DNA from 2 places in the Ferrimonas sp. YFM genome. Region 1 is predicted to be linked to the other one. Evidence: predicted binding sites of a transcription regulator. Region 1 holds the regulator's gene; the other holds the start of a gene.
What was found. The regulator LexA, encoded in region 1, represses DNA repair genes until DNA is damaged. The targets are predictions, from matches to a motif close to TACTGTATNNNNATACAGTA.

Region 1 (15,969 bases):
ATCCAATCGCCTTCAGCATGGCGCCTCCTCCCCCACAGGGCTTGAACTGGGGGCCCGGGCCCGCAGCAGATAATTGGTACTGACCAGCAGCATCGCCAGCAGGGCGCCGCCACCGTTGTGCGCCACTGCCACTGCCAGGGGCAGTTGGAACAGCACATTGGCAAGACCCAGTCCAACCTGCAGCAGGGTCATCAGGGCGATAGCCAGCCCCAGAGGGCGCCACAGCGGGCGACGCATCAGCTGCCAGGCCAGATAGAACAGCAGGGCCGCGGTCACCACCGCCCACAGCCTGTGGGTCACATGAATGGTCATTCGCGCCGCGTAATCCAGGGTGCCGAACTCATAGCTTTCGGCCTGGGGCTGAATCAGGCGAAACGCAGAGGCAAAATCCAAATTCTGCCACCAGCTCCCTTCGCACACCGGCAGGGTGGTGCAGACCACCGCCGCGTAGTTGGCGGAGGTCCAGCCCCCCAGGGCGATCTGCATTACCAGCGCCACCAGCGCCAGGGCTGCGGGCACCGCCAGGGCGGGCAAGGCCGCCGGCAGATGGGGCCGACGCCGGAGCCACAGCAGAATCAGCAGGCAAAACAGCGTCAGGCCGCCAAGCAGGTGGCCCATCACCACCACAGGCATCAGGTTGAGGGTGACCGTCCACATCCCCAGAGCCCCCTGAAACAGCACCAGGGCCGCCAGGGCCAGGCCATGTCCCCGCTGATGTGTGCGCCAACATTTGACCGCAATCACCAGGATCATCAGGCCGAGCAGGGAGGCCACATAACGGTGGCCCATCTCGGCCCAGGCTTTGGCCACCTCCAGCGGCCTGTCCGGGTAGCGACTCAGGGCCAGATCCGCATTGGCCTGAGCCGCGGTGGGCGTCAGGAAACCGTAGCACCCGGGCCAGTCCGGGCACCCCAGACCGGCATCGGTGAGGCGGGTAAAGGCCCCCACCAAAATCACGGTAAAGGCGAGGAGAGCGGTGGCCAGTATCAATCGATTCATCCTGCCTCCTATCCGATGCGGGACAGCTTGAGCATCTTGCGCAGATCCGTCAGCAGCGCCTTGCCCTGGGCAATCTGCTGCTCCCGCCCCTCGGCGGGCTCATAGCCCATGACCCACTGCCCCATAGGGTCGACAATCACCAGGGGATAACGTTGGAGCCACTGGCTGATCTGCTCATTGGCTTTGGCAGTGGCGAACCCTCGTTCGCTGAGCAGACGGGTGGCCTCACTCTGGCCCTGTTGCAGATAGAGTACGGGCACCACCCGGGTCTTCTCCCGCCCCAGAGCCACATGGATCTGTTGCAATGCCGTCAGTCGGTCTTCACATTGGGCATCGCAGTGGGCAGGAACCAGGGTCAGCAGTTGCCACTGCCGCTCAGCCGGATTCGACTGAGCCATGGCCTGATAATCGAGGCTGTCCAGCAGGGTCCCCTTGTTGGTACTGCCTCCCTGATACCACCCCTGATTGAGCACCAGGTAGGCCGCCGCCACCGGAACCACAAAGGCGAGTAACAATAGAATCAATGGTGCTCGGGAGTTCATAGGCTCTCCTCTACTGGTCGCCCATCGTCGGTTGAGGGCGGATTAAGTTCAGGACTCAATGGAGTTGGGTGCCTGAACACGTGTTGTTGGGCGGCGCCACACCAGGGCCACCACCACCACCCAGGCCAAGGCTAGGCCGAACCACTGCATGGCATAGCCTTGATGCCGCTCCGGGGACAGGGTCACCGGCCGCCAGTGTCGCTCGAAACCCAGGTCTGCAGGTTGGTCCACAAACAGCAACCAGGGGTGCAGCGGGCGCTCCAGCCAGGCGGACAGCTCCTGAAAGTTCACCGCCTGAATTCGGGTCACCGCCCCGGGCTCCGGCAATAGCCGGTTCGCCAGGGGGTTGTGCCCCGGGCGATAGAGCCGCCCCTCCAATTGCAGCTGCTGGGCCACTTGTGGCAACTCAGGCAACACGGCCCTGTCTCGTCCTGATGGCACAAACCCCATGTCCAGCAGCAGCCAGGGTTCTCCCGGAACCACCTCCAGGGGCAGCAGCCATTGATAGCCCACCCGACCTGACAGGGTGCGGTTATCCAGCAGCAGACTGTGCTCGGTCCGGGGGACACCGCTGATGTTCAGCGGTCGCCCGGTCAGGGCAGGCTCGTCACTGAGCTGTTCCCAACGCAGCGCCACCCGGCCGTTCTGGACCATCTGAGCCAGCAGGTCCCGCTTCTCCTCCGCCCGCTGCAGTTGCCACCAGCCCAGCTTGACCAGTGCGCAAAATGTCAGCAAAGTAACCAGAGGAACAAGGACCTTCTTTATCATCCGCTTCCATCACTCGGGGCGGTTGCCACGGGACACTGCCATGGAACTCGCCATCAAACTGCTGATCGTCGCCCTGCTGCTGTTCATCATCTTCAACCTGGGCCGGGCCCTGGTGATGATGCTCAGGAGCAAGGACGCCCCTAAATCCATGAGCCACTTCCTGGGACGGCGGGTGGCTCTCTCCGCCTTTGTCATCATCCTGCTGATCCTGGCGATGATGGGAGGCTGGATCGCCCCCAACCCCCGCCCCTACTGATCTTCGCTGCGCTTACAGGATGTAGACAAACACAAACAGCATCAGCCACACCACGTCCACAAAGTGCCAGTACCAGCTGGTGGCCTGGAACCCAAAGTGGTTTTCCGGGGTGAAGTGGCCTTTGACCACCCGGAAGAACATCACCAGCAGCATGATGGTCCCCAGGGTCACGTGCAGTCCGTGGAACCCGGTCAGCAGGAAGAAGGTGTTGCCGTACACCCCTGAGCTCAGGGTCAGGTTCATCTCCTGGTAAGCGTGCACATACTCCTCCGCCTGCAGCACCAGAAACGCCAGCCCCAGCAATATGGTCCCCCCCAGCCACAGGGTGAGCGCCTTGCGCCGGTTCTGTTCCAGCCCCAGATGGGCAAAGTGCAGAGTAATGGAGGAGGTCAGCAGGATCAGGGTGTTGTACAGCGGCAGTCCCTGCCAGCCCATGGCTTGAGTGGTCTGCCCGGACGGGGTGGTCTCCAGGGGCCAGATCGCTTCAAACCCCGGCCAGAGCACCTCATTGGTCATGGCGTTGTTGCCCTCGCCCCCCAGCCAGGGCACCGCAATCATCCGGGCGTAAAACAGGGCGCCGAAGAAGGCGGCGAAGAACATCACCTCGGAGAAGATGAACCAGGACATCCCCTGCCGGAAGGAGCGGTCCATCTGCTTGGAGTAGAGGCCGGCCATGGACTCGTCAATCACGTTACGGAACCAGCCCACCACCATCACCACAATCACCGCAATCCCGGACAGCAGTACATAACCAAAGATGCCGGTGTCACCAGATTTCAGGCCCCCGACATAGTTGCCGGCCCCCAGGGCAATGAGAAACAGCCCCACTGCGCCCACGATGGGCCAGTAGCTCTGTTCAGGTACATAGTACTTTTCGTGCTTCATCGGATTACACTCCTTTGCCACGCTCTTGCACCTTGTCGGTGACGTTGTAGAGGGTGTATGACAGGGTCAGGGTCTGAATCTCCTCCGGCAGTGCCGGATCCAGATAGAACAGCAGCGGCATCTTGGTCTGTTCGCCCGCGCCCAGGGGCTGGTGATTGAAACAGAAGCACTCGATCTTGGAGAAATAGAGTGCCCCCTGGCCCGGGCTCACCGAAGGGATCGCCTGACCGATGATCGCGTCACCGGACAGGTTGCGCGCCAGGAAGGCCACCTGCTTGGTCTCCCCGGGGTGCACCTGAATGCGGTTGATCTCCGGCTCAAACTCCCAGGGCATGGCGCTGTGGACCGAGGTAACAAACTCCACGGTCACCAGGCGCTCCCGGTTGACTCCCGACACCTGGGCCGTGGCCGGGCCGCCGGTTTTGCCATTGATGCCGGTCACCTCACAGAACACGTCGTAGAGGGGCACCAGGGCAAAACCAAAGCCGAACATCCCCAGGGTGACCAGCAGCAGCCGGGTCACCAGGGCGCGGTTCGCGTCTCGGCCAGCCATCACTTCACCTCGGGCGGGGTATCGAAGGTGTGCAGCGGTGCCGGCGACGCCACACTCCACTCCAGGCCTTCGGCGCCGTCCCAGGGCTTGGCCGGGGCCTTGTCACCGCCACGAATGCACTTGATTACCAGGGCCAGGAAGATCAGCTGTGACAGGCCGAAGGCAAAGCCGCCGATGGAGACGATCTTGTTGATGTCGGCAAACTGCAGGGCGTAATCAGGAATCCGTCTCGGCATCCCCGCCAGCCCCAGGAAGTGCATGGGGAAGAACAGCAGATTGACCGAGATGATGGAGCACCAGAAGTGCCACTTGGCCAGGGTTTCACTGTACATATGGCCGGTCCACTTGGGCAGCCAGTAGTAGGCGGCGGCCATGATGGAGAACACCGCGCCGCTGACCAGCACATAGTGAAAGTGAGCCACCACGAAGTAGGTGTCGTGGTACTGAAAGTCCACCGGCGTAATCGCCAGCATCAGCCCAGACAGGCCGCCTATGGTAAACAGCACGATGAAGGCCAGGGCAAACATCATCGGCGCCTCAAAGCTGATGGCCCCTCGCCACATGGTGGCCACCCAGTTGAACACCTTCACCCCAGTGGGCACCGAGATCAGCATGGTGCAGTACATGAAGAACAGCTCCGCCGCCACCGGCATCCCTGTGGTAAACATGTGGTGTGCCCAAACGATGAAGGAGAGCAGGGCGATAGAGGCGGTGGCGTACACCATGGAGGCATAGCCAAACAGCCGTTTGCGGCTGAAGGCCGGCACAATGGCCGAGATTATGCCGAAGGCCGGCAGGATCATGATGTACACCTCGGGGTGACCGAAGAACCAGAAGATGTGCTGGAACAGCACAGGATCCCCCCCCCCGGCCGCGTCAAAGAAGCTGGTGCCGAAGTACTTGTCGGTGAGCACCATGGTCACCGCCCCCGCCAGCACCGGCATCACCGCGATCAGCAAAAAAGCGGTGATCAGCCAGGTCCAGACAAACAGGGGCATCTTCATGTAGGTCATCCCCGGTGCCCGCAGGTTGACTATGGTAACGATGACGTTGATTGCCCCCATGATGGAGCTGATCCCCATGATGTGCACCGAGAACACAAACAGGGCGGTGGAGTCGCCGCTGAAGGTGGTAGACAACGGTGCATAGAAGGTCCAGCCGAAGGCGGGACCGCCCCCCTCCATAAACAAGCTGCCCAGCAGCATGGCGAAGGCGAAAGGCAGGATCCAGAAGCTCCAGTTATTCAGCCTGGGCAGGGCCATGTCCGGCGCCCCAATCATCATGGGGATCATCCAGTTGGCCAGGCCGGTGAAGGCGGGCATCACGGCGCCAAACACCATCACCAGGCCGTGTACCGTGGTCATCTGGTTAAAGAAGTTGGGTTCCACCAGCTGCAAGCCGGGCTGAAACAACTCCGCCCGGATCACCATGGCCATGGCCCCGCCCACCAGGAACATGGTGAAGCTGAACCACAGATAGAGGGTACCGATCTCCTTGTGATTGGTGGTCAGCAACCAGCGCTTCAATCCCCGACGGGGGGCATGATGGTGCTCCTGTTCAGGGGTCTCGATGTGGCCGACGTCGGCCTGATTCTCTCGCGTTGCTAAAGTCATTGGCCTGCCCTCACTGTCCCTTGGAGGCAGCCACATCCGCCGCCTGAATCACGTCGCCTACGTTGTTGCCCCAGGCGTTTCTCTCATAGGTCACCACCGCCGCCAGCTCCTTATTGGTCAGCTGAGCCGCGAACGCCTGCATGGCGGTGCCCGGTTTTCCGTGCACCACGATGTCGATATGGGGTTTGGGATCGCCCAGGGCGATGGGGCTGTCCTTCAGTGCCGGGAACACCCCCTGGAGTCCGGCACCATTAGGCATGTGGCAGGCAGCGCAGCGGGAGAGATAGACCTGCTCCCCCAGGACCATGGACTCCTCCATAGTCAGGGTCTCGGTCAGGGCCGCGGTCTCCGCCTGGGCCGCCGCCGCCGCCGAGTCCTGCTGCTCCGCCAGCCAGATGTCGAACTCCGCTTCGGGCAACACCTCCACCACCACAGGCATGAAGCCGTGGTCCTTGCCACAGAGTTCGGCACACTGACCTCGGTAGGTGCCAGGCTTATCCACCTTGGTCCAGGCCTCGTTGATGAAACCCGGGTTGGCGTCTTTTTTCACCGCGAAGGCGGGCACCCACCAGGAGTGAATCACATCGTCGGAGGTCATCAGGAAGCGTACCTTGCGATTGGCAGGAATCACCAGGGGCTTGTCCACCTCCAGCAGGTAGTTTTCCCCCTTGGCTTCGGCGTTCTTAATCTGCTCCTGAGGGGTGGACATCAGGCTGAAGAACTCCACGCCCTTGTCGAAGTACTTGTAGTGCCACTTCCATTGGGAACCGGTCACCTGGATGGTGAGATCCGACGCACTGGGGTCCTCCATGGCCACCAGGGTCTTGGTGGCCGGGACCGCCATGACGATCAGGATGATGAAAGGGATCACCGTCCACAGCACCTCAACCTTGGTGCTTTCATGGAAATTGGCAGGCACTGCCCCCTTGGACTTGCGGTGTCGGATCAGCGAGTAAAGCATGATGCCGAACACCACCGCCGCAATGGCACAGCAGATGTAGAAGATGGTCATATGCAGGCCGTAGACCTGCTCGCTGATGGCGGTCACCCCGGGGGTCAGGTTGTAGTCTGATTCCGTGGCCAGCGCCAGGGTTGGCATCAGCACCAGGCCGATCACCAACGAAAAGTAACGTCTCACAAATACTGCTCCTCTGTGTATTGCAACCTGCAATATCCAGAAGAGAGCCAGCACAGTAATTCACAGCCCTATGAAGCTCCCCTCCCCCTCAATAGGTTTGGGCATACCGCGGAACCGCTTAATCCGGAGTCACTCCGCCGCACACGATTCTGCGATCGTGTCTTTTCCTAACCTAATGAGACAAACTCATTTGATCAAGATCAAGAATAGCACTCAATGAAACAATGGAAGGGCAAAACAGAGGAAATACCTTATATGCCGGCCAAGTCGGAATATAAGTCTAAGCAGATGAAAGAATGAGCGAATTATCGCAGGAAGGGGGCGAATTAGATTCAAAAATCGGGATTGGGGCTAATTACAGCCTAAAGCCCCCCTTTTTCCCGAAAATCAGTGGATCCAGTTGCTGACCAGGGCAGGAGTCATGGGATGGTGTTGAGGCTGGAACAGATAGCCACAGCAATCGGCCCGGCGACTGGCCAGCTCCAGGCGTCGCCAGTCACGGGCGGCGATGGTGGGCAACCAGGCCAGCACCGCAGAACAGGTGCGGCCGCTCAGGGCCTGCTCCACGGCCCACTGCCCCTCCACCTCGTCCTGGCAGCGCACCAGCAAAATGCGATCCATGGCCACACCGGCCTCCTTCAGGATCCGCTTCCAGCCGAAGGCGGGCGGATTGACCAGCACCAGCCAGCGCTCTTTGCGGCTCAGTTCAGCCAGTTCCGGCGCGAGCCGGGTCAAGGTCTCGATGCCATCCTCCAGCTTGTTCAGGCTGGCACCATGATTCCAACTTCCCTGCCACAGGCCAGGGTGGCGGTATTGTGTTGCCTGGCGGCTTTTCATCAGTGCAATCCTCCATTTCGAATCACCCCCACTGCCAGCCCCTCGATGCACATGTACTCCTGCTCCAGGTCGACCACTATGGGTTGATACTCTTGGTTTTCTGCGTGCAGATAGACGACGTTACCCTTACGTTCGAAGCGTTTTACCGTCACATCCTCTCCAACTCTGGCCACCACCACCTGGCCATTGCGGGCGTCCTTCTGGCTGTGTACCGCCAGCAGGTCACCATCCATGATGCCGATGTCCACCATGGAGTCGCCGCGCACCCTCAGCAGGAAGTCGGCGCTGGGATGGAACATGGCCGGATCCATCTGGCAGTGCTGCTCGATATGCTGTTGAGCCAGGATCGGCTCACCGGCGGCCACCTGACCGATCAGGGGCAGACCCAGCTGCTCCGGCTCAGGGCCGCTGTCCAGCAGGCGGATGCCCCGGGAGGTGCCGGGCACAATCTCAATCACCTGTTTGCGGGCCAGGGCCTTGAGGTGCTCCTCGGCGGCATTGGCACTGCGGAACCCCAAGCGTTTGGCGATCTCGGCCCGGGTGGGGGGCATGCCGGTCTCCTGCATGTGACTGCGGATAAGCTCCAGCACCTGGCTCTGTCTTGGGGTTAACGGCTTCATAGTTCTACCTGTTTATCTATACAGTACCACTGTGAGTATATACAGGTAGGCGATTAATTCAACAGTTATTTGCAGGCAGGAGTTCCGGAACAGTTTGAGACAACTGAATATCTGAGCCACTGCCGTACCGAGCGCTTTCGGTGTAGAATCTACGTCAATTGAAGAACAAGAAGCGAACTCAACGGTGACTCAAGACTACCTTTCACCCTGGATGCAGGGTGCACGCTGGCTGCAGAAGCCGGTAGTGACCACCCGCCTGGTGCCCGAGGACCCCATCTCTGAGCTGGATATCGATCCCAAGCGGCCCCTGGTGTACGTGATGGCCCACGAATCCCACTCTGATCTGCTGGCCCTGCATGAGGCCTGTCTGAACAGCGGCCTGCCCAGTCCCCTTGAGCCCCTGGAGGTCAAGGGAGAGAAGGTGAGCCGGGTGGTGTGGCTCAACGGCGCCACCCCCCTGTTTGGCACGCGCAAGAAAGCGGACTTTATGGCCCGCTTCGAAAAGCTGCTGGGCCTGCACCGCACCTATGATGACCTGGACGCCCAGGTGGTGCCGGTGTCTCTGTTCTGGGGCCGGGACCCAGGCAAGGAGGAGAGTGTCTCCGCCACCCTGCTGAACCGGGAGCACCCCACCTGGTTGCGCAAATTCTTTATCCTGATGATGCTGGGCCGGGATAGCTTCATCCGCTTCTCCCGTCCCGTGTCACTGCGTTACATGGCCGACAACCACGGCACCGACGAGGGGATTGCCCAGAAGCTGGCCCGGGTTGCCCGGGTGCATTTCGGTCGTCAGCGCACCGTGGCCACCGGCCCGCGTCTGCCGGATCGCCAGGCCCTGTTTGCCAGCCTGCTGGCCTCAAAGGGACTGCAGCAAGCGGTCGCCGACGAGGCCAAGAGCAAGGGGATCAGCGAAGAGAAAGCCCGGGAGAAGGCCACCGAATACCTGGAGGAGATCGCCGCCGACTACTCCAGCAACCTGATTCGCATCGGTGAGCGCATCCTTTCCTGGCTGTGGAACAAGATCTACAACGGCATCAATGTTCGCGGTGCCGAGCAGGTGCGTCAGCTGTCCCAGGATGGTCACGAGATCGTGTTCGTGCCCTGCCACCGCAGCCACATGGATTACCTGCTGCTCTCCTACATCATCTACCAACAGGGGATGGTGCCACCGCACATCGCTGCCGGAGTGAACCTGAACTTCTGGCCTGCCGGTCCCATCTTCCGCCAGGGCGGTGCCTTCTTCATCCGCCGCTCCTTCCGCGGTAACAAGTTGTACGCCGACGTCTTCCGCGAGTACCTGCACCAGCTGTTCGCCCGGGGCTACTCCATCGAGTACTTCTGCGAAGGGGGCCGCTCCCGTACCGGTCGCCTGCTGCCGCCCAAGACCGGGATGATCGCCATGACCATCCAGACGGTGCTGCGCGGCATCGAGCGTCCGGTGACCCTGGTGCCCATCTACCTGGGCTATGACCATGTGATGGAGGTATCCACCTATCACAAGGAGCTGAAGGGTAAGAAGAAGGAGAAAGAGGGACTGGGCCAGGTGCTGTCCGCCATCAAGAAGCTGCGCAACTATGGTGAAGGCTACGTCAACTTTGGCCAGCCCATCACCGTGCATCAGTTCCTCAACGACAAGGTGCCCAACTGGCGCGAGGATACTCAGGACGATCCTGAGCAGCGTCAGCCCTGGCTGACCCCGGCGGTGAACGAGCTGGCCAATCAGCTGATGTGCAACATCAACGATGCCGCCGCCGTCAGTTCAGTGACCCTGACCGCCACCACCCTGCTGGCCACCCCGCAGCACGCCTTGCCACGGGCCACCCTGGAGCAGCAGCTGGATTTCTACCTGAAACTGCTGCAGGCGGTGCCCTACACCCCCTACACCACCCTGACCGAAGGGGATGGCAAGCAGGTGCTGCAAACCGTGCTGGACCTGGAGAAGTTCCAGCTGAGTCAGGATGACCTGGGTGAGATCGTCAGCATCGCCGACCACCAGGCGGTCACCATGACCTACTACCGCAACAACATCCTGCACCTGATGATCCTGCCCAGCCTGCTGGCCTCGCTGGTGGTCAAGAGCGCCAAGCCCAGCCGCAAGCAGCTGATCGAAGACGCCCACAAGCTCTACCCGCTGCTGCAGGCTGAGCTGTTTATGGGTCTGGACGGCGAGCTGGATGAGTATCTGCACGCCCTGATCAACGAACTGCTCAACCATGGTCACCTGCTTGAGGACGACCATGGCCAGCTGACCATAGTGGAGAGCCGGCGCAACAGCCTGATGCAACTGGCGGCCATCTGTCAGGAGACCCTGCAGCGCTACGCCATCCTGCTTGCCAGGCTGCAGGCCGAGCCCCACATCGAGCGGGGCTCCCTGGAGAAGGAAGCCACCAAGCTGGCGGAGCGTCTGTGCAAGCTCCACGGCACCAGTGCGCCTGAGTTCTTCGACAAGAAGGTGTTCAACACCCTGACCCTGAGACTGAAGGAGATGGGCTGCATCGGCGACACGCCGGACACCGACCTGATCAAGGAGCTGGCCCAGTTGGTGCTGACCCAGCTGCCGGTCAGCATGCGCGCCTCCATCAGCCAGGCGGGCTAGTCGCCACTATGTTATCCAAGGGCCCTGCGGGGCCCTTTTTGAGTTTGGAATCCCAATGACACACCGCTCCTCCCCCGGCCTTCTCGGCGGGGCCATGATCATCGCCGCCACCACAGTGGGTGCCGGCATGTTTTCCCTACCGGTCACCGGCGCCGGCATGTGGTACGGCTACAGCCTGCTGATGCTGGCCTTCGCTTGGCTGTGCATGCTGCTCTCCGGCCTGTTCGTGCTGGAAACCAACCTGCACTTCCCGGTGGGCGCCAGTTTTGACTCCATGGTGGGTGAGACCCTGGGCCGCCCCTGGCGGGTGGCCAACGGCATCTCCATCGCCTTCGTGCTCTACATCCTGACCTACGCCTACATCAGCGGTGGCAGTTCCATCGTCAGCCACGGCCTCTCCGCCACCCTGGGGCTGGAGCTCGGCGCCAAACCGGCCGCCCTGTGCTTCGCCGGAGTTCTGGCAGTCATCGTCTGGCTGGGAGCTGCGGCGGTGGATCGCCTCAGCACCATCATGATCGGCGCCATGCTGCTCACCTTCGCCGCCTCCACCCTGGATCTGGCCCCGGGCATTGAAGCCACCAAGCTGTTCCCCGCCCAGGAGGAGGGCAAAAGCTACGCCATTTTCGGCCTGGCGGCCCTGCCCTTCATGCTGGCCTCCTTCGGCTACCACGGCAATGTCCCCAGCCTGGTGAAGTACTACGGCAAACAGCCCAAGCGCATCGCCCTGGCCCTGTTGCTGGGCACCGGTCTGGCGTTCACCATCTACCTGCTGTGGCTGACCCTGACCTTTGGCAACCTCAGCCAGCAACAGATGCTGCCGGTGATCCAGGCCGGGGGCAACATGGGGGATCTGGTGGCCGCCCTGGAGCACAACGACGGCGGCAGCCTGGGCACCATGCTCTCACTGTTCGCCAACCTGGCGGTGGCCAGCTCCTTCCTGGGCGTAACCCTGGGCCTGTTTGACTTTATCGCCGACCTGTTTGGCTTCGACAACTCGGTCTCGGGGCGCAGCAAAACCGCCGCCATCACCTTCCTGCCGCCACTGTTACTGGCCCTGGCCTGGCCCCACGGCTTTATCTACGCCATCGGCTTTGCCGGCCTGGCCGCCACCCTGTGGGCCGCCATCGTACCGGCGCTGATGGCCCGGGCGGTGCGCCGCACTCATCCCGCGAGTGACTACCGTGCCCCGGGCGGTCAGGGGGCCATCTGGCTGGTGGTGGCCTTCGGCCTGACGGTGGCCCTGTGTGAGATTGCCGGTAAACTGAAACTATTGCCGGTATTCGGACAGTGACGATGGAGAACGCGGTACTCACCTTGCGGGCCAGGCTGGTGGCCGAGTCCAGTAGGCCCTATCAGTCCAGGGGCGCCACCATAGTGCGCTGCCCCCGCTGCCAGATCGCCCAGACCCACTGCGTCTGCGACTACCGTCAGCCTCAGCAGGTGAATCCGGCGTTCTGCCTGATCATGCACCGCAAGGAACCAATGAAGCCCACCAACACCGGCCGCCTCATCGCCGAGATCCTGCCGGACACCGCCGCCTTCGTCTGGGACCGCACCGAACCGGATCCCCGGCTGCTGGACTACCTGGCCGACCCCGGCTGGCAGCCCTACCTGGTGTTTCCCGATGCCTATGTGGAGGATCAGCCTGTGGTGGAGGCCCCGCGGCCCTGCCCATCGGGCAAGCGGCCACTGTTTGTCCTGCTGGACGCCACCTGGGCCCAGGCACGCAAGATCTACTTCAAGAGCCCCTACCTGAGGCAGATGCCGGTGCTTAGCATCAATCCGGAGCATCTAAGCAACTACAAACTCAGGGAAGCGGTGCACGATCACCAGCTGGCCACCGCCGAGGTGGCCGCCATGGTGCTGGAGCTGGCGGGGGAAGCCCATGCCGCCGAGGTGATGGACGCCTTCTTCCAGATGTTCTCCAGCCACTACTACGCCGGCAAGCACCAGCTGCCAGTGCCCACCGAGGGCGAAGCATTTGATCGTCTGGCCGCCTGCCAACAGAGGGAGCAACAGGATGCGACACCGCTTTGATCAATGGCTCACCTTTCGCACCGTAGCGGAACGGGGCAGCTTTGCCGCAGCCGCCGAGGCGCTGGATCTGTCCCGCGCCCTGATCTCGGGTCATGTGCGCCAGCTGGAGGAGCACTACGGCGTCCGCCTGCTGCATCGCACCACCCGACGCCTGTCTCTCACCGATGAGGGACGACAGCTGCTGGAGCGGATCTCTCCGCTGCTGGATGAGGCGGAGCGAGCCGATCAGCAGATGGCCGACCAGGCGGCGGAGATTCGGGGCACTCTGAGAGTTCAGGTGCCGGCGGTGCTGGACGCCGAACCCCTGCACCACTGCCTGGCGCAGATGCTGCTGCAGCACCCCGGCGTCAAGCTGGAGGTGCTGATCGGGGAGTCGGTGGAGGATCTGGTGGGCCGTGGCATCGACCTGGCGCTGCAGATTGGTCGCCTGGAGGACAGCTCCATGGTGTGCCGCCCCCTGTGCCAGCTGGACACCAAGCTGGTGGCCAGTCCGGACTACTGGCGCCAGGCCGGGGTCCCCACCACCATAGAGCAGCTGGCCGGCCACCGCTGCATCCACTATCGCCACTGCCTCACCGGCCGCCACTGGGACTTTATCGATGAGTCCGGCCAGCCGGTGCTGGTCAAGCCCCAGTTCGTGGTGGAGACCGACAGCGAAACCATGGCATTGCGCCTGGCCCGCAGCGGCGTCGGCATCACCACCGCCCTGGAGTTTCTCTGTCGCAGCGAGCTGAAGCAGGGCACCCTGCAGGCGCAGATGGATCAGTGGCTGCACCCGGTGCCCCTGTCGGTGGTCTACCCCGCCCGGGAGAACAAGCCCCCCAGGCTGGAGCGACTGCTGGAGTTACTGAGGCGCACCTTTGCGGATCCAGTGATCCACCGCTAGCCTGGCCACCTGCATCTCGATGGGCCGGGGCACCGGCTGCGGCTCATTGGGATACTCCTGGCCACGACGGGCCACCGCCGCCAGGCTCAGGGCCTGCATCGCCAACCCGAGATCCATGATCTCCACCGGGTTGCCATCCCCGGCGGCCAGGTTCACCAGGTTGCCGCCACTGAGCAGATACAGGGTCTTGCCCTTGTAGCGAAACGCCTCCACCTGTTCGCGGATGCGGCTAACCTTGTCCGATGCAGCCCGCAGATAATCCAGCTCCATCTCCCGGGCAAAGTGACCCGCATTGGCCAGGATCGCCCCGTGGGGAATCAGGCCGAAGTGCTCCCGGGTCAGTACCCCGTCACAGCCGGTGACCGTCACCACCAGCTCCGCCTGAGCCAGGGCCGGCTCCAGGTCCTCCGTGGGGAATCCCTCCATGTGGGCCTCGAGACGAATCAGAGGATCCTGCTCCACCACGGTGACATGCGCCCCCATGCCCCGCAGGCGCATGGCCACACCGCTGCCACAGTAGCCATAGCCGATCACCACCGCCCGTTTGCCATGCAGCATCACGTTGGTGGCGCGCATGATGCCATCCACCACAGAACTGCCGACGCCATAGCGATTCTCGACGATGCGCTTGGCCTGGGTGTCGTTGATCACCAGGGTGGGAAAGCCCTGTTCCGGCGCCAACTGGCGCAGCCGGATCGCCCCTGTGGTGGTCTCCTCGGTGGCCCCAAGAATGCCGCCGCGCAGAGGCGCAAACTCCGCTTCGGTGAACAGCAGGCTGTGCAGGTCGGCGCCATTGTCCGACAGAATCTGCGGCTCGGCCCGCAGCACCTGACGGCACTGCTCGATGTGGTCCTCGAAACTCTCGTTCCTGTGCCCCAGCACCTGCACGCCATAGTCGTGGCGGATCGCCTCGGCGGTGTCATCCTGGGTGGTGCCGGGACTGCCGGTGATCACCACCCGGGCGCCCCCCTGGGTGAGGGTTTCCAACCAGACCCCGGTCTTGGCCTCCACGTGCAAGCAGATCCCCAGGGTCAGTCCCTCGAAGGGGCGGGTGCGGGCAAACTCCTCCCCCAGGGCCCGGACTATGGGCATATGGGCCCGGGCCCATTTGATGCGGTTGCGGCCAGATTCCAGTAACTCGGTCATGGTGTGTCTCCTTAGCGATTAGGTCGCCGCCATTGTGGGCGGCACCGGCAAGGGGAAAAACCAAGCTGAGTGAATGGAGTGTTCAGTCAAACTGGCAGCTGATCACTCAAGGTATTGACCCTCCTGCGGCGGGAGGCTTTACCCTGGCCATATGATTAGGAACACTTCCCGAAAACCTGGGTTGTGGTTCGTCCTGCTGTTGACACTCCTGACCATCAGCCTGACGCAACCCACCCTGGGCCAGCCCGCTCACAGGATGCCCGCCGACATGGTGGTCAACTGCGAGTTGGCGACGCATCATGCCGACCTGTCACTGTGCCAGCAGTGTCAAACGGGATGTGTGTGGGTGGCCGCGGCGACTCTGCTGCCTGTGGAGATCCCGCAGCCTCCCGTACCGGGAAGTGTTCCACTCCCCTTTGAGATGCCGGCAAACTACCCGACCCCTTACCCGGAACCCCTGCGTCCTCCCATCTCCTGACGGTTCGTACCCCTATTCCACTCAATTGACGAATCTTCTGGAGATAACCTTATGAAAACCCTGATTTCCGCTGCACTGATAAGCCTGCTGCCCGTCCTGGCCAATGCCGCCACCCTGGAACTGCCCTCCTCCATCTGGGCCAACAAGGTGAATGGCGAAGCGGTGCCCAGCTACCGCAGCGCCTTGCCACTCAAGGCCGGGCTGCAGATCCTCGAGCTGCGCTATGCCGAGCTGTTGCAACTCAATGCGGAGGACCATGAATACGTGAGTTCCGAGCCCCTTTACCTCAGCTTCGAGGCCCAGGACCATCAGAGCTACCGGCTCCAGCTGCCTCAGCTGCGCAGCGATGCGGAGGTACGCGAATTCGCCCGACAGCCCGAAGTCAGCCTGCGCAGTGACGCCGGGCCGGTGGAGAGCCGGCTGCTGACTCAGAGCCAATTGCTGGCCCTGATGGCCAGAGCCAGCGTCAATTTCTGACCAACCTTGGCGGCTTCGGCCGCCTTTTTTTTGTCTGGTCGGCACCTGCGCACCGCCGTTGAGCCCGTGGGGAATCGCTGAAGCACAACCAGACAGCCATAAAAAAGAGGCGCCTCGGCGCCTCTTTGCATTTGCATC
Region 2 (15,969 bases), 1.1 Mb from region 1:
CAGTCGTCGCTGAACAGCGCCACCGGAGCCGGACCTGTCTCCACGGATACACGTCCTGACCAGACAAACTCCTCGCGCCACAGCTCAGTGCCCTGAGCGGCAGAGGCACATCCGGAGACGATGGCCATATCCAGCTCGCCCAGCGCCAGCATCGACTGCAACTCCCGGCTTCTTCGACAGAAGACGCTGAGCTGAAGCTTTGGGAAGTGCTGAGCCAGGGCCACCACGACTCTCTGCAGCAGAGCCGGCAAATAGTCACTGGGGATGCCCATTCTCAGCGCCCCGGTTAACTGAGGCTGACCTATGGCAGAGAGGGTGGCGGCATTGAGATCCACCAACCGCTGAGCGTACTCCTTCAATGTCTCACCCGCCGGCGTCAGCTGGATTCCCTGATTGGTGCGGGTCATCAATCTGGTGCCCAGATGCGCTTCCAGCTTTTTCAGCTGCATACTCACCGCCCCCTGAGAACGGCACACCCTGGCCGCCGCCGGCTTAAGCCCGCCACTGTGTACCACCGTCAAGAAGGTCTTCAGCTGCTCCATGTCCAGCAGCGCCCTGGCATTCGGTTGCGATACGTCCATCTTCTCTCCTGATTACCACATCATTTAGAAAAGCTAAACAATGATACAGAACAATTCGTTTGTCTAAATCATAGCAGGCCACCTAGGCTTAATCTCAACGATTGCTTACCCAGGCCTGGTTTTATGACTGACTCCCCCCTTCCCTGCACCATGAGCGGTGTGCTGCTCACTGGCCACGGTGGCCTGGACAGGCTGCAATATCGACGGGACCTGCCCGTTCCCAGGCCCGGCCCCGGGGAGGTGCTGATCCGCATCGGGGCCGCAGGCATCAACAACACCGACATCAATACCCGCATCGCCTGGTACTCCAAGGAGGTCTCCCAGGCCACCAGCGCCGGGGGAGACATTGGCTTCGAAGGCCTCTCCGGCGCCGATGGCACCTGGTCCGGCACGCCTTTGCAGTTTCCACGGATTCAGGGCGCCGATGGCTGTGGTGAGATTCTCGCGGTCGGCGAGCGGGTCGACCCCAAGCGAGTCGGCGAGCGGGTGCTGGTGCGCCCCATGCAGGATCCTCTGACGGCTGATGGCAGCCACCTGATCACCTGGGGCTCGGAGTGCGATGGCGCCTTTGCCGAGTACGCCCTGTGCCGTGCGTCAGAAGCCTATAAAATAGACAGCCCCCTGAGCGACGCCGAGCTGGCCTCCTTCCCTTGTGCCTATTCCACGGCGGAGAACATGCTGCACCGGGCCAGGGTCCGGGCCGGGGAGCGGGTGCTGATCACCGGCGCATCCGGTGGTGTCGGCTGCGCCGCCATGCAGCTGGCGGTGCGCCGCGGCGCCGAGGTGTGGGCCGTCACCTCCGCCCACAAGGGGCCCGCCCTGCTCAAGCTGGGCGCGGCTGGGATCATCTGCAGAGAGCAGCCCCTGGCCGAACAGCTCGAAGGAAACAGCCTGGATGTGGTGGTGGATCTGGTGGCCGGCCCGGAGTTCGCGACTCTGCTTGAGGGGCTGAAACCCGGAGGACGCTATGCGGTTGCCGGCGCCATTGCCGGTCCCCTGGTAGAGTTGGACGTGCGCACCCTGTATCTCAAAGACCTGACCCTGCTCGGCTGCACCGCACAGCCCAGGGAGGTGTTCGAAAATCTGCTGCGCTATATAGAGGCGGGGGAACTGCTTCCCCAGGTCGCCAACACCTACCCCCTGTCCGAAATCCATCAGGCTCAGGAAGCGTTCCTTAGCAAACAACATGTGGGCAAGCTGGTGCTGATCCCCTGATCCCATGCCGAAGGCCCAGGAGACAGGGAGGCCCGCAGGCCTCCGACTCTTTGGGGATTACAGCTCCTCCATCATCGCCAGCAGGGTGGCCACAGGACGGGCTGTGGGCTTGCCATAGAGCGGGTCCCGCTTCTCCACCGCCGCGGCGGCGATGTCCAGATGCAGGTAGGGGATGGGCTGGTCACTGGCCAGCTGGTGCTTATCCAGCCCGGAAGCCTTGAGCAGGAACGCCTGGGGAAACTGATGACCGCGGCTGATGTTCACCGAGGCGCCGTTGTTGGAGGAGAGCAGGTCCTCTGACTCACTGCGGCCCGCCACCTGGGCGAAATCCTCACGACGCAGGGTGGAGATCTCCACCGGCTCGCCCCAGCGCTCACCAATCTGCTGCATCAGCTGCCCCTGCTGACCCCGCCGGGCAACGCTGTTCTCCACCACCCCGGTGTAGGGGCCGTAAGCGCGCACTACGTGCCCGGTCAGTGTGGCGATGGAGAACACCCTGGGCGACACCGCCTCCTGAGCGTCCTGACGCAGGTGTGACAACAGGTCCGCCAGCACCAACCGTCCCTCGGCATCGGTGTTGCCGATGCGCACCCGGGCCCCGGCGTGGGAGGTGATGATCTCATCGGGCACGAAGGCGTCGCTGCCCAAGGCGTTGCGCACCAGACCCAGCTCGGCGATGATGCGAATGCCTTTGGGTCTGAGCATGGCCACCGTCTTCATAAAGCCCGCCGTTGCCGCCGCACCGCCCTTGTCCCGGCTCATGCCGGCCATGGCGCCGCCCACCTTAAGATCGGCTCCGCCGGTATCGAAGGTCACCCCCTTGCCGGCGATCAGCCAGGTCTGGTGCACCTCGCCTTCCGGGTTGTACTCCACCCGAACCACCCGGGCGGCATGACGGGCCACGGCGAAGCTGGTGCGGGAGACGGCACTGAGCAGAGGGTACTCTCTCATCAGCTGCTCCTGGTCATCGACCACCGTCAGCTCCACCGGCTCCTCGGCAAACAGACTGACACAGTAATCGGCAAAGGCCGGAGGCGCCATCTGCTCGGGATCGCCACCGCACAGATCCCGGGCGGCCACCCGGCCCGCTTCCAACGCATTGAGGCGGGCCACATCCTGGCCATTCATCAGGCCAATGCGCACCTGGGGCTGATCCTCCACATCCGGGTTCAGGTACAGCCCCTGGCCACAGCCCAGGGCGGCCACCTCAGGGGCATTCAGGTAACGGGGATCGCCGCCAGGCAGGTCCAGCAGCAGCAGGATGGCTCGGGCACCGGAGCGAAACGCCATCTTGGCGCCCTCTTCCGCCGCCTCATAGATCCGGCGAACATCCTCATAGTCATCGCTGATGTCGCCGGTGGGCGCCAGAATCAACCGTCCCCCCGCCAATCCCGGCGCCAGCAGCAGGGTGGGTTCCTTGCCGATGCGCTGATCCACCGACGCCGCATGAGCCACCAGCTGACTCAGCTCAGGGTTGGCGTCCAGGGTAAAATCCTGGCTGACCACCAGCACCGCATCCCAGCCACCTTCGCCAAACTGGGCGTCCTCGGCTGGAGTAAAAAATTCCACTTGTGCCATGATGTTCTCTTCCTTTTACACGGGGAAATCCTTGTCCGGCCACTATAGCACGTTGCCTTAATCAGGCTGTGGTAGACTGACCGCACATTAATATAAGGCGAATACAGGAGTACCCGCTCGTGCAGCCAATCAGCTCCCTCAGCCCACAGCCCCTGTGGCGCTGGTTTGAAACCATCTGCTCTATCCCCCATCCCTCCAAGCAGGAGATTGCCCTGCGAGACCACATCCAGGCCTGGGCCCAGTCACGGGACCTGGAGACTCTGCTGGATCAGGTGGGCAACCTGATTATCCGCAAGCCCGCCACCGCCGGCTTCGAGAAGCGCAAAGGGGTGATCCTCCAGGCTCATCTGGATATGGTGCCTCAGAAGAACTCCGACACCGACCATGACTTTGGCTCCGATCCCATCCGCGCCTACATCGACGGCGACTGGGTCACCGCCGAGGGCACCACCCTGGGTGCCGACAACGGCATCGGCATGGCTTCCGCCCTGGCGGTGGTGGAAGCGGACGATCTGGAGCATGGCCCCATCGAGGTGCTGCTGACCATCGACGAAGAAGCGGGCATGACCGGTGCCTTCGGCCTGGAAGCGGGCGTGCTCAGCGGCGACATCCTGATCAACACCGACTCCGAGGAGGAGGGTGAGGTGTACATGGGCTGCGCCGGCGGCGTGGATGCGGCCCTGACCCTGGCGGTGGCCCGTGACGCCCTGCCAAAGGGGATGGCAACGGTTGAGATCGCCCTGACCGGCCTCAAAGGGGGCCACTCCGGCTGTGACATCCACCTTGGCCGGGGCAACGCCAACAAGCTGCTGGCCCGTTTCCTGTTTGGCCATGGCGAGGAGCTGGGGCTGCGCCTGTCCGAGCTGCGAGGCGGCTCTCTGCGCAACGCCATCCCGCGGGAGGCCTGGATGACCGTCAGCCTGCCCCAGGCCAACCTGGCCCAGCTGGAGCAGCGCATCGGCGACTACCGTGCCATTCTGGAAAACGAGCTGGCCGCCGTGGAACCCGGCCTGTCCCTGACCCTGAACAGCGCCCAGGCGCCAGCCCAGGTGTTCGCCGCCGCCGATCAGCAGAAGCTGGTGGCCCTGATGCACAGCGCCCCCAACGGGGTGATCCGCATGAGCGATGAGTTCGATGGCGTGGTCGAGACCTCCCTGAACATGGGTGTGGTCACCACGGACGCCGACAAGGTGGAGGTGCTCTGCCTGATCCGCTCCACCATCGACAGCGGCCGGGAGATGGTGGAAAACATGCTGAGCGCCCTGGCTCAACTCTCCGGCGCCGAACTGGGCCTCTCCGGCGCCTATCCTGGCTGGAAACCCGACGCCGCCTCCCCCGTCATGCAGGTGGTGCGCGAAACCTACCAGCAGAAGTTTGGTGCCCTGCCCAACATCATGGTGATCCACGCCGGTCTGGAGTGCGGCCTGTTCAAAAAGCCCTACCCCAAGCTGGACATGGTCTCCATCGGCCCCACCATCCGCTTCCCCCACTCTCCCGATGAGAAGGTGGAGATCGCCACCGTGGAGAAGTACTGGCAACTGCTGACCGAAGTGCTCAAAGCGGTCCCCAACCGCTAAGCGCCGCCGGGTCTCCCAAAAGAGAAGCCGTCCCGAAGGACGGCTTTTTTATGCCCATTTCGTTATTTGCTGCCCGCTAAATCAGCTTCTGCTGTTTCACCAGGGGCTTATTCAGCTCCAACACCACCAGCTCCACCTGGTCATCCGGATTGGTTCGGCAACTGGCTTTCAGCGCCTCGTGACGTTCCACCTGGCACGCCTTGACGATGGCCGAACCCTTGTCCTTGCCGAATCGGCGCATCAGATAGCTCATGGCGTTCTCCTCTGCGTAGCTGAGCAGGGCGGTCACCTTCTTCTGATCCCCTTTGTCGTCGTAGTAGTTTACGGTGCGACAAAAGGTCTTATCCCCGATATAGAGGCTGAAGTAATCTGCATCGCGCAGGGGTTTGTGTTGGTAGAAGCCATAGCCCAGGCCATAGCAGACGCCGGCAACCAGGGTCATCAGACCCGCAGCCAGGCACAGTTGTTTGGCAAAGGTTCTCATCCTTAACCTCCTTCCTTGCGCCGGCGGATTGCTGGTCACCGGCTGACGGCAGAGGCTGAGTGGCCAGATGGCCGATAGGGGGTCAGGCTCTGCACCAAGCCAGGATGGCAGTGTCTGGGGGTAGAAAGAGTGGACACACCTGGCTAACCGCTTCACCAACGTCTCTGGGTTTTTAGCGGACGTTTTTCGGAAGCTCACCTCCAGATTAATTCGTTGCTTTATTAATCGTTTTGACAGGGATCAAACAAGCTTCCGGTCACAAAGGCAGGGGCAATTGACGAAGGGCTTTGTTCTCCGCCAGCTCCACGGAGATCCCCACCAACCGGACCTGGCGTCCGTTGCCCCGGCGAAAGGCGATGCCCATCAGGGCGCGGAACAGCGCCGGGTCCAGTTGCTGACTCTGCTGGGTAACCGTGGTCAGCTCGAAATCGGCAAACTTCAATTTAACCGTCTGCCCTTTGATGCCGCGCTTGCTGGCACTCAGGCGCCGCTCCAGCTCCGGCAACAGGGTGTCGAGCTGCTGTTCACAAGCGGCCAGGTCCGGCAGATCCCGGGCAAAGGTGGTTTCCACCCCCACGGACTTGCGGATGCGGCTGGGCTCCACCGGGCGATCGTCTATGCCGCGACACCGGCGCCACAGCACCGGTCCGAACTTGCCCATCATCGACTCCAGCTCCACCTCCGACAGGCTGAGGACATCCTCTCCCTTAAGCAGGCCACGACGGGCAAGGCGCTCGGCGGTCTTGGGCCCCACCCCGGGGATCTTCTTCAGAGGCAGGCGGGCGGCAAACTCGGCGGTACGCTCCGGCGGGATCACCATCTGGCCATTGGGTTTGTTTTCATCTGAGGCCACCTTGGCCAAAAACTTGTTGGGGGCGATGCCGGCGGAGGCGGTCAATCCGGTGGCCTCGAAGATCTCTCCCCGTATCGCCTGGGCCATCCGGGTGGCACTGCCCTGGCAGTGGGGCTTGCCGGTCACATCCAGGAAGGCTTCATCGAGGGAGAGGGGCTCCACCAGTTCGGTGTACTTGCGAAAGATGGCGTGGATCTGCTGAGACACCGACTTGTACACAGACATGCGATGGGGCACCAGCACCAGATCCGGGCACAGCTGCTGCGCCCTGTGGGTGGGCATGGCGGAGCGCACCCCAAAGGCTCGGGCGGCATAGTTGCAGGTGGCGATCACCCCACGGCCGGACGCCCGCCCGCCAACGGCGATAGGCTTGTCCCGCAACTGGGGGTTGTCCCGCATCTCCACCGCGGCAAAGAAGCAGTCCATATCGATATGAATGATCTTGCGCTGCACCCGCACACCAATACTGTATATATAGACAGTTAAATCATATCACCCCAGGGCCAAAAGCCCAAAGATCAAAAAAGGCGCCAACCGGCGCCTTGTCCCATGGTGTGAGCTCCGGACTAGACCTGGTAACGATTCAGCCCCTGAGCCAACTGGCTGCCGCCTTCCACCAGCTCCTCCAGGCTGCGCTCCAGCTGGTCGCCCCGGGAGACCGCATCGTCGGAGAGGCTGTTCACCCGGGTCACCCTGGCGGCAATCTCCTCGGCCACTCCGGCCTGCTGGGCGATGGCCTGGGTCATCTCCTGCACCTGCTGCTGAATCCCGGCCACCGCCTGGCCGGCCTGATCCAGGGTATCGACAATCTGATCGCTGCGCTGCTGACTCTGTTGCAACTGCTCACAGCTTTGGGTCATCGCCTGCTCCGCTTCGATGCTGGCCTGCTGCAGCCCGGCGATGATGGTCTGGATGTTGGCGGTGGAGTCCTGGGTCTTGGAAGCCAGGGAGCGCACCTCATCCGCCACCACGGCAAAGCCCCGTCCCTGCTCCCCGGCCCGGGCCGCCTCAATGGCCGCATTGAGCGCCAGCAGGTTGGTCTGCTCGGCGATGGTGCGAATCACGTTGAGCACCTCACCAATCTGATCGGCGTTCTGCCGCAACCGGGACACCAGTTCACTGGACTCCTGCATCTGGCCTGCCAACTGGGCCAGGGACTCCTTACCCTCTCCCATGGCCAAGCCGGCCTGTCCCATCTGTTGATGCACCAGGTCGGCGTGAGACGCCACCTGTTCCGCCTGGCTGGCCATCTCGGCGCTGGTCTGTGCCATCTGACTGGTGGCCGTAGACGCCTGCTCCACCTCCCCTTTCTGGGCGGACATGGAGCTCAGGGTTTCCCCCCAGATCTCGGAGGCCAGGGCGCTGCTGTGGGACACCGACTCCGTCAGCCCCTTGCTCTGGTTCACCAGCTGGTGAACCCGGTCCGCAAACTGATTGAATGCCCGCCCCAGCTGCCCCAGCTCATCCTGACGCTTCAGATTGATTCGCTGACTGAGGTCCCCATCCCCCTGGGCGATCGCCTCCATGGCGGCCACCAGCCGGCGGATCTGCGACTTAAACGGCAACAGCAGCAACCACACCACCGCCGAGATCAACAGGGTCAGTAACACCGACACGGTTCCGGTCGCCCAGGCCTCTTCGGCCACCCGGGCGCCCACCACGTCCGTCGGCAGCAGCAACCCCAGTTTCCAGTGCACCTGGGGAAACTCGCTGTCCACCGGCTGCCACACCACCAACTGATCCTGGCCCTGTAGGCTCACTTCACCCTGTCCCTCGGCCTGGGCCAGTATCTCCCTGGCCAGGGTGGCAAAACCTTGCGTGGCACCGAACTGGTTGTCCACCTCACTCAACAGGGAACCGGGCGGGAATGCGTCGGAAAACAGTGGGAAGAACACCAGCTTGCCATCGCCGGTCACCAGGAACGCCTGCCCCTGCTCCTGGTAGGTCACCTGGGAGAGCAGGGTCTCGCCGATGGTGGAGATGAGGATGTCCATGCCGCCGATGCCCAGAAACCGGCCATTGGCGTCGTACACCGTCTGCTTCACCGTGGCCGATACCGAACCATCGTTGGCGTCCACCGCCGGCTCGGTGACGTAGAGACGATTCTTGGCCAATGCCTCGCCCCACCAAGGGCGTTTGCTGGTGTAGTAGTTGGGATCGTCTGAATAGCGCCCATTGAGATCGAAATACTCGTGGGTGGCGTCACTGCCGAAAAACAGACTCTTGATGGTGCCGTCTTTATCGGAGAAATGGCGAAAGTAGCGAGTCACCTGCGGGTAGTCGGCGAAGCCACTCAGGTCACCGCCCCGGTCATCGTACTCGGCAAAGAAGCGCTGCACCTGGGGACTGGCAAACACCGAGTGGACGATGGCCCCCTTGGCCTCGAAAAAGGCAGCTATTTTGCCGGCCTTATCGGACACCAGTTGGCTGACCTCATGGCTCACCTGCAGCCGGGTGGCCTGACGGGTTTGGTTGACCTGATAGATGGTCATCAGTGTAAGAATCAGAAAAAGGGCGCCGCCGATGGAGCCCACCAGCTGACGGGTTAAAGAGGCTCTGAACCAATCCATGATGTTCCCTGAAATTATTGTTTTTCCCTAGGTATTTTGCTTATCGGCCAAAATTACCCAAACTGAAGATGATACAAGCTCTCATGGAGGGCACCAGATCTGAGCCGGCAAACGCTCAGTTTCACTGGCTGGGACCCCACCAGCAGCAGCAATCGCCACAACCCGGCGCAAAGTCCACCCAATCAAACCTGATTCAGCATACTGACAGGAAAAAACAGGCAGCGAAATATATAAAAGTATCGTTATAACTTTCTGTAAATAAACAAAATTTATAAAAGGCGTCGGTGAGAATAAAACGTCCTATGGCGGCTTTTGTCCGCTTGAGGGGAAACACCAGGGTTATCGGCAGGCAGGGGAGGATACAAAAACGGGCTCCCCACAGGGAGCCCGCTGAGAATTGCAGGAAGCAGCGGTCAGAGAATTCGCTGCTGCTCCATCAGTTTCTGGCGACGGGCCTCGTCGGCCATCTTCTTCTTACGGCGATCGCAGGGCTCAGGGCAGTCACAGGCCTTGTCGACGCCGACGGACCCCAGGCCACCACAGGAGCCGCTGATGGTTTTGCGCTTGATGATATAGCCGATGGCCATCAGCCCCACCAGGGACACCATCAGGAAAAAGGTGGCGATAAAGGTGTTCATGACTGCGTCTCCTTGCTCTCCAGGTACTGCTCGAAGGCTGGGCTGTAGTGCACCTTGAACTGGCCCTCGCTGCGCTCAATCAGCATCACCGCCAGATCACGCTGCTGCGCCAGGGCCAGGCCCTTGTCCACACCCATCACCATCATCGCCGTGGCCAGGCCGTCGGCGGTCATACAAGTATCGGTGATCACCGTCGCCGACACCACATGGTGGTTCACCGGTCGGCCGGTGGCCGGATCGATGATGTGAGAGAACTGCTCACCGTCCTCCTCGAAGAAGTTCCGGTAATCCCCGGAGGTGGCCACCGCCTTGTTACCGGGTTCAATCACGTTGAACACGTCACGTCCCATGGGATCAGGCTGCTCGATGGCCACGCGCCAGGGCTGGTCTCCGGGTTTCACCCCCTTGACTCTGAGCTCGCCCCCCACCTCCACAAGGTAGTTGTGGATACCGCGGGCCTCCAGCACCTCGGCGACCACATCCACACCATAGCCTTTGGCGATGGCGGAGAGATCCACCTTGAGTTCGGACTCGGACTTGAACAGCCAACGCCCCTTCACCGAGAGCTTGTCGTCACCGATCACCCCCTTGATGCGGGCGATCTCCGCCTCGTCGGGGGCGTGCTCGATGCGACCGTCCGGACCAAAGCCCCAGAGGTTGACCAGGGGGCCCACGGTCACATCCAGGGCACCGTCGGTCATCTCGGTCAGCCGCTTGGCTTCCAGCAGCACGGTGGCAAACTCGGCACTGATCTCCATCCCGCCAACCCGGGCCATACGGTTGAAGCGACTCACTTCCGAATTGCGTTTCCAGGTGGACATGGAGCGATTCACCTGGCCCAGTCGCAGGTCGATCTCCCCCTGCAGCAGCAGCGGGTCATGATGGTCAGGGCCGTCCACCCAACTGACGTGGTAGGTGGTACCCATGGTGTGACCGGACACCGACTCCACCTGGGGAGCCTGGGTGCAGCCAGAGAGAACAATGGCCAGCCCGATGAGGGCCAGCCATAGGTTTTTAGGGGCTCGATACAGCATGAAGCCTCTCAGGTTAGCCGCCGAAGTCATCCAGCAGGATGTTTTCGTCTTCCACACCCAGATCTTTGAGCATGTTGATCACCGCCGCGTTCATCACCGGTGGTCCACACATGTAGAACTCGCAATCTTCAGGTGCTTCGTGGTTCTTCAGATAGTTTTCCAGCAGCACGTTGTGAATGAACCCGGTGTAACCTTCCCAGTTGTCCTCAGGCTGAGGATCGGACAGGGCCACATGCCACTCGAAGTTGTCATTCTCCGCCGCCAGGCCGTCGAAGTCCTCCACATAGAACATCTCGCGCTTGGAGCGGGCACCGTACCAGAAGCTGATCTTACGATCCGAGCTCAGACGCTTCAACTGGTCGAAGATGTGAGAGCGCATGGGGGCCATACCGGCACCACCACCGATGAACACCATCTCGTTCTTGGTCTCCTTGGCAAAGAACTCGCCGAAGGGGCCGGAGATGGTCACCTTGTCGCCAGCCTTGAGGCTCCAGATGTAGGAGGACATCTTGCCTGGAGGCAGGGTCAGGTTGTTTGGCGGAGGCGTGGCGATACGCACGTTCAGCATGATGATGCCCTCCTCCTCCGGATAGTTGGCCATGGAGTAGGCACGGATGGTTTCCTCATCCACCTTGGACTCCAGCTTGAAGAAGCCGAAGCGCTCCCAGTCGGCACGGTACTCGTCCGGAATGTCGAAATCCGCGTACTTCACGTGGTGGGCAGGGGCTTCGATCTGAATGTAACCACCGGCACGGAAAGGCACTACCTCGCCGGCAGGCACCTTCAGTTTCAGCTCCTTAATGAAGGTGGCCTGGTTATCGTTGGAGATAACCTCGCACTCCCACTTCTTGATGCCGAACACCTCTTCAGGGAGTTCGATATCCATGTCGCTCTTCACCGCCACCTGGCAGGCCAGACGACAGCCCTCTTTGGCCTCACGCTTGGAGATGTGATCCAGTTCGGTAGGCAGAATTTCGCCGCCCCCCTCATGTACCTTCACCCGGCACTGGCCGCAGGAACCGCCGCCGCCACAGGCGGAAGAGATAAAGATGCCGTTGCCGGCCAGGGCGCCCAGCAGTTTGTCGCCGGCACCGGTGGAGATGCTCTTGTCGGCATCATCATTAATTTTAATCGTCACGTCACCGCTGGAGACCAGCTTGGATTTGGCGAACAGAATCACCAGCACCAACACCAGTACAATCGCGGTAAACATGGTTACGCCGAGTACAATTTCCATCGACACGTCCTTTTACTTCAACTCTCGGCGCCGCTTACAGCGACACTCCGGAAAATGACATAAAGCCCAGGGCCATCAGGCCAGCGGTCACAAAGGTGATACCCAGACCACGCAATCCATCGGGCACGTCGGAGTACTTCATCTTCTCGCGGATACCCGCCAGCAGCACCAGGGCCATGGCCCAGCCCACACCGGCACCCAGGCCGAAGACCACGGATTCAATGTGGCCATAGTCACGGTTGGCCATGAAGGACACGGCACCGAAGATGGCACAGTTCACCGTAATCAGGGGCAGGAAGATCCCCAGGGCGTTGTACAGAGGCGGGAAGAACTTATCCAGGATCATCTCCAGGATCTGTACCAGCGCCGCAATCACGCCAATGAAGGTGATGAAGTTAAGGAAGCTCAGGTCGGAGTCGGGCATGCCGACCCAGGAGAGCGCTCCCGGCTTGAGAACGAATTGGAAGATGAGCTGGTTAAGGGGCACTGCCAGAGTCAGTACCACGATAACGGCCACACCCAGACCCATGGCGGTCTTCACCTTCTTGGACACCGCCAGGAAGGTACACATCCCCAGGAAGAAGGAGAGCGCCATGTTTTCGATGAAGATAGCCCGCACCAGCAGGCTGATGTAATGTTCCATAACCCTTCCTTACTCCTTAGGTTCCACCTGCTCCGGACGGGCGGTCCGGATGCCCCAGATAATAAAGCCAATCAAGAAGAAGGCACTTGGGGGCAGCAGCAGCAGGCCGTTTGGAACGTACCAGCCACCGTCGGTCACCTTGGTCAGGATCTCCACACCGAACAGGGTGCCGGAGCCAAACAGTTCACGCACAAAGCCGATGGCCAGCAGCACGGCGGAGTAACCCAGACCGTTGCCGATGCCGTCGAGGAAGCTGGGGACCGGTGGGCTCTTCATGGCGAAGGCTTCGGCGCGGCCCATCACGATACAGTTGGTGATGATCAGGCCAACGAATACCGTCAACTGCTTGGCCACGTCGTAGGCATAGGCCTTGAGCACCTGGTCCACCACAATCACCAGGGAGGCGATAACGGTCATCTGCACGATGATCCGCACGCTGTTGGGGATGTGGTTGCGCATCAGGGAGATGAACAGGTTAGAGAAGGCACACACCGTGGTCAGGGCGATGGACATCACCAGGGCGGTCTCCATCTTGGAGGTGATCGCCAGGGCCGAACAGATGCCCAGAACGTTCAGGGCAATGGGGTTATTGGCAATTACCGGACCGAGGACAATGTCCTTCATGGTTTTCTCAGCCATTACAGGATTCCTCCTTTACGGGCGTTGGCGATAAAGGGACCAAAGCCCTCTTCACCCAGCCAGAAGTCCAGGGTGTACTGAACACCGTTGGCAGTCAGGGTCGCACCGGAGAGTGCGTCCACATCATGTTGCTTGTCAGTGGGCATCTTGGTGACGCGGATCTTCTGATTACCCTGGTCATCAAACAGCTTCTTGCCCACCCACAGCGCCTTCCACTTGGGGTTTTGAACCTCACCACCCAGTCCGGGGGTTTCACCGCTGTCGGAGAAGTCGTAGTAGACCATCGCCTTGACGGTGTTCATGTCCGGCTCCAGGGCCAGGAAAGCGTACATGGTGGACCACAGACCGTAGCCGTGTACCGGCAGGATCACACTGTCCAGCTCGCCATTGTCGTTCTTCACCAGATACACCAGCGCCTGGTTGGCGCGGCGCTTGATGGACGCCACATCGTTCTTGGGCACCACCGAGGTGGCGGTGTCACGGGCGGCCTTACGCTGGTCGTAGGAGGACGCATCGATGCTGTCGTCGAACTGACCGGTGGCCAGATCCACCACCTTGGCTTCGATGTACTGGTTGTACACCGAGGCCACGTCGCCGTTGACCTTGTCCGCCAGGCTGGCGGCTTCCAGGATGTACTTCTGAGTATCCTGGGCCTTGTTTTTTTCCTGCAGGGGCTTGAGCGCCACCGCAGCGGTGGAAACCACCAGGGAACAGACCAGACACAGGCCGATGACGACGCCCAGAGTCTTGCCAAAACTGTCGTTGCTCTTAGCCATTGCGTGCCAGCCTCCGCTTGATGTTGGATTGAACCACGAAGTGGTCGAACAAAGGTGCCCACAGGTTGGCAAACAGAATTGCCAGCATCATCCCTTCAGGGAAGGCGGGGTTCACCACGCGGATCAGCACCACCATCACACCGATGAGGATGCCGTAGGCCCATTTGCCACGCTCGGTAAAGGAGGCGGAAACCGGGTCGGTCGCCATAAAGAACATGCCGAATGCGAAGCCACCCAGCACCAGGTGCCAGGTCCAGGGCATGTTCATGATGGGGTTGGTGTCGCTGCCGACCATGTTCAGCAGAGACGCCATGGCGATCATGCCCACCATGGTGCCGGCAACGATGCGCCAGGAGGCGATGCGGGCATAGATGATGATCAGGCCGCCAATGGCCAGGGCCAGGGTGGAGGTTTCACCCATGGAGCCGCCGATAAAGCCGTAGAAGGAGTCCCACCAGGCCTGGTCGCTGAAGGCATCGAACCAGCCGTAATCGGCAAAGCTCTTGGCGCCGGAGGCCGCCTGGCTCAGGTAGGTGGCACCTGTGTAACCGTCAACCGCACGCCAGATGGAGTCACCGGACATGTTCAGCGGATAGGCGAAGAACAGGAAGGCACGACCCGCCAGGGCAGGGTTGATGAAGTTACGGCCTGTGCCGCCAAACAGCTCCTTGGCCACCACCACACCGAAGGTGATACCCAGGGCCACCTGCCACAGGGGAATGGTCGCCGGCAGGGTCAGGGCGAACAGCACCGAGGTCACGAAGAAGCCTTCGTTGATCTCATGCTTACGCACGCTGGCAAACACCACTTCCCAGAAACCACCCACGGCGAAGGTCACGCCATAGACAGGCAGGAAGAAGCAGGCGCCGTAGAGCATCAGGCCGCCGATGCCGGTAGACGAGGTCAGCTCACCACCGAGCAGTTGGAACAGACCCACCTGCCACATGTCCGGCAGGGCAAAGCCTTCGGCCATGGCCAGCTGAGCCTGCAGGCCCACGTTGTACATGCCAAAGAACATGGCCGGGAAGGTACAGGCCCAGACGGTGATCATGATCCGCTTCAGATCGATGTTGTCACGGACATGGGTGCCACCCTTGGTGGTCTTACCCGGGGTGTAGAGAATGGTGGCCACCGCTTCATACAGGGCGTACCACTTCTCGTACTTGCCGCCTTTTTCAAACTGCGGCTCGATTTGTTCAATAAAGTTCTTCAGACCCATCAGCCTTCCCTCTCGATGATCTCAAGACAACGACGCAGCTCTACTCCGTAGTCGTACTTGCCGGGGCACACGAAGGTGCACAGCGCCAGATCCTCTTCATCCAGTTCCAGCGCACCCAGTTGCTGGGCGTTGTCTGTGTCATTGGAGATCAGGTCGCGCAGCAGGATGGTGGGCAGAATATCCAGAGGCATCACCCGCTCATAGTTGCCCAGGGGCACCATGGCACGGTCGGAACCGCCGGTGGAGGTGGTCATGTTGAACAGCTTGCCAGGGCTCAAGTGAGCCAGGAAGGCGCGGGTCAGGGAGAACTGGTTGGCGCCAGGCTTGAGCCAGCCAAACAGCTCCTTGTTGTCACCCTCTTCCAGCACACTCACCTGGTTGTGGAAACGACCCAGGAAGCCGTGGGCACCGCTGGCGGTATGACCGCTGAGCACAGAACCGGAGATGATGCGGTTGTGCTGCTCGGTCAGCTCACCGTCGGTCAGCTGAGCCAGATTGGCACCCAGGGTGGTGCGAATCAGCCGAGGCTTGGCCACACGGGGGCCGGCCAGAGAGATCACCCGGCTGCTGTCCAGTTCACCAGTGGTGAACAGTTTGCCGATGGCGATGATGTCCTGGTAGCCAATGTGCCAAACAGTGCGTGACATGCTCGCAGGCAGCAGGTGATGAATGTGGGTCCCCGCCAGGCCTGCTGGGTGAGGGCCCTTGAACCGGCTCACCTGCAGGTGATCGGATTCAGGCACTTCCAGTCGGGCTTCGCCGGTATTCAGGTACACCTTGCCGTCGGTCAGCTTGGCAACGACGCCCAGGCCGTGACAGAACGCCTCGTAGGCCTGCTCAATGACCATCATGGGGTCGGCAGCCAGAGGGTTGGTGTCGATGGCGGTGACGAAAATGCCGGCGGGCTGGCTGTTCAGCTCAGGCG

Region 2: the regulator LexA is predicted to act here: its motif matches at 6,753-6,772, upstream of dinB (DNA polymerase IV).

Annotation. Positions count from the first base shown of each region.
Region 1 covers NZ_AP027368.1:169,492-185,460, reverse strand. Annotated here, with positions in the region: gene cyoE (heme o synthase) at 1-19, opposite strand, end outside; gene QUE41_RS00890 (COX15/CtaA family protein) at 13-999, opposite strand; gene QUE41_RS00885 (redox-active disulfide-containing membrane protein) at 1,008-1,541, opposite strand; gene QUE41_RS00880 (SURF1 family protein) at 1,590-2,309, opposite strand; gene QUE41_RS00875 (DUF2909 domain-containing protein) at 2,350-2,565, shown strand; gene QUE41_RS00870 (cytochrome c oxidase subunit 3) at 2,578-3,450, opposite strand; gene QUE41_RS00865 (cytochrome c oxidase assembly protein) at 3,455-4,003, opposite strand; gene ctaD (cytochrome c oxidase subunit I) at 4,003-5,616, opposite strand; partial or broken gene coxB (cytochrome c oxidase subunit II) at 5,642-6,754, opposite strand; gene QUE41_RS00850 (SulA-like leucine-rich domain-containing protein) at 7,142-7,591, opposite strand; gene lexA (transcriptional repressor LexA) at 7,591-8,211, opposite strand; gene plsB (glycerol-3-phosphate 1-O-acyltransferase PlsB) at 8,423-10,807, shown strand; gene QUE41_RS00835 (aromatic amino acid transporter) at 10,863-12,098, shown strand; gene QUE41_RS00830 (tRNA-uridine aminocarboxypropyltransferase) at 12,101-12,844, shown strand; gene QUE41_RS00825 (LysR family transcriptional regulator) at 12,828-13,730, shown strand; gene QUE41_RS00820 (adenosylhomocysteinase) at 13,689-14,876, opposite strand; gene QUE41_RS00815 (hypothetical protein) at 15,076-15,354, shown strand; gene QUE41_RS00810 (DUF2057 family protein) at 15,406-15,831, shown strand.
Region 2 covers NZ_AP027368.1:3,713,925-3,729,893, forward strand. Annotated here, with positions in the region: gene QUE41_RS17135 (LysR family transcriptional regulator) at 1-581, opposite strand, end outside; gene QUE41_RS17140 (alcohol dehydrogenase family protein) at 705-1,796, shown strand; gene QUE41_RS17145 (M17 family metallopeptidase) at 1,854-3,374, opposite strand; gene QUE41_RS17150 (aminoacyl-histidine dipeptidase) at 3,494-4,951, shown strand; gene QUE41_RS17155 (hypothetical protein) at 5,028-5,435, opposite strand; gene dinB (DNA polymerase IV) at 5,692-6,741, opposite strand; gene QUE41_RS17165 (methyl-accepting chemotaxis protein) at 6,855-8,858, opposite strand; gene nqrM ((Na+)-NQR maturation NqrM) at 9,272-9,496, opposite strand; gene QUE41_RS17175 (FAD:protein FMN transferase) at 9,493-10,530, opposite strand; gene nqrF (NADH:ubiquinone reductase (Na(+)-transporting) subunit F) at 10,544-11,767, opposite strand; gene nqrE (NADH:ubiquinone reductase (Na(+)-transporting) subunit E) at 11,802-12,410, opposite strand; gene QUE41_RS17190 (NADH:ubiquinone reductase (Na(+)-transporting) subunit D) at 12,420-13,049, opposite strand; gene QUE41_RS17195 (Na(+)-translocating NADH-quinone reductase subunit C) at 13,049-13,825, opposite strand; gene QUE41_RS17200 (NADH:ubiquinone reductase (Na(+)-transporting) subunit B) at 13,818-15,044, opposite strand; gene QUE41_RS17205 (Na(+)-translocating NADH-quinone reductase subunit A) at 15,044-15,969, opposite strand, start outside.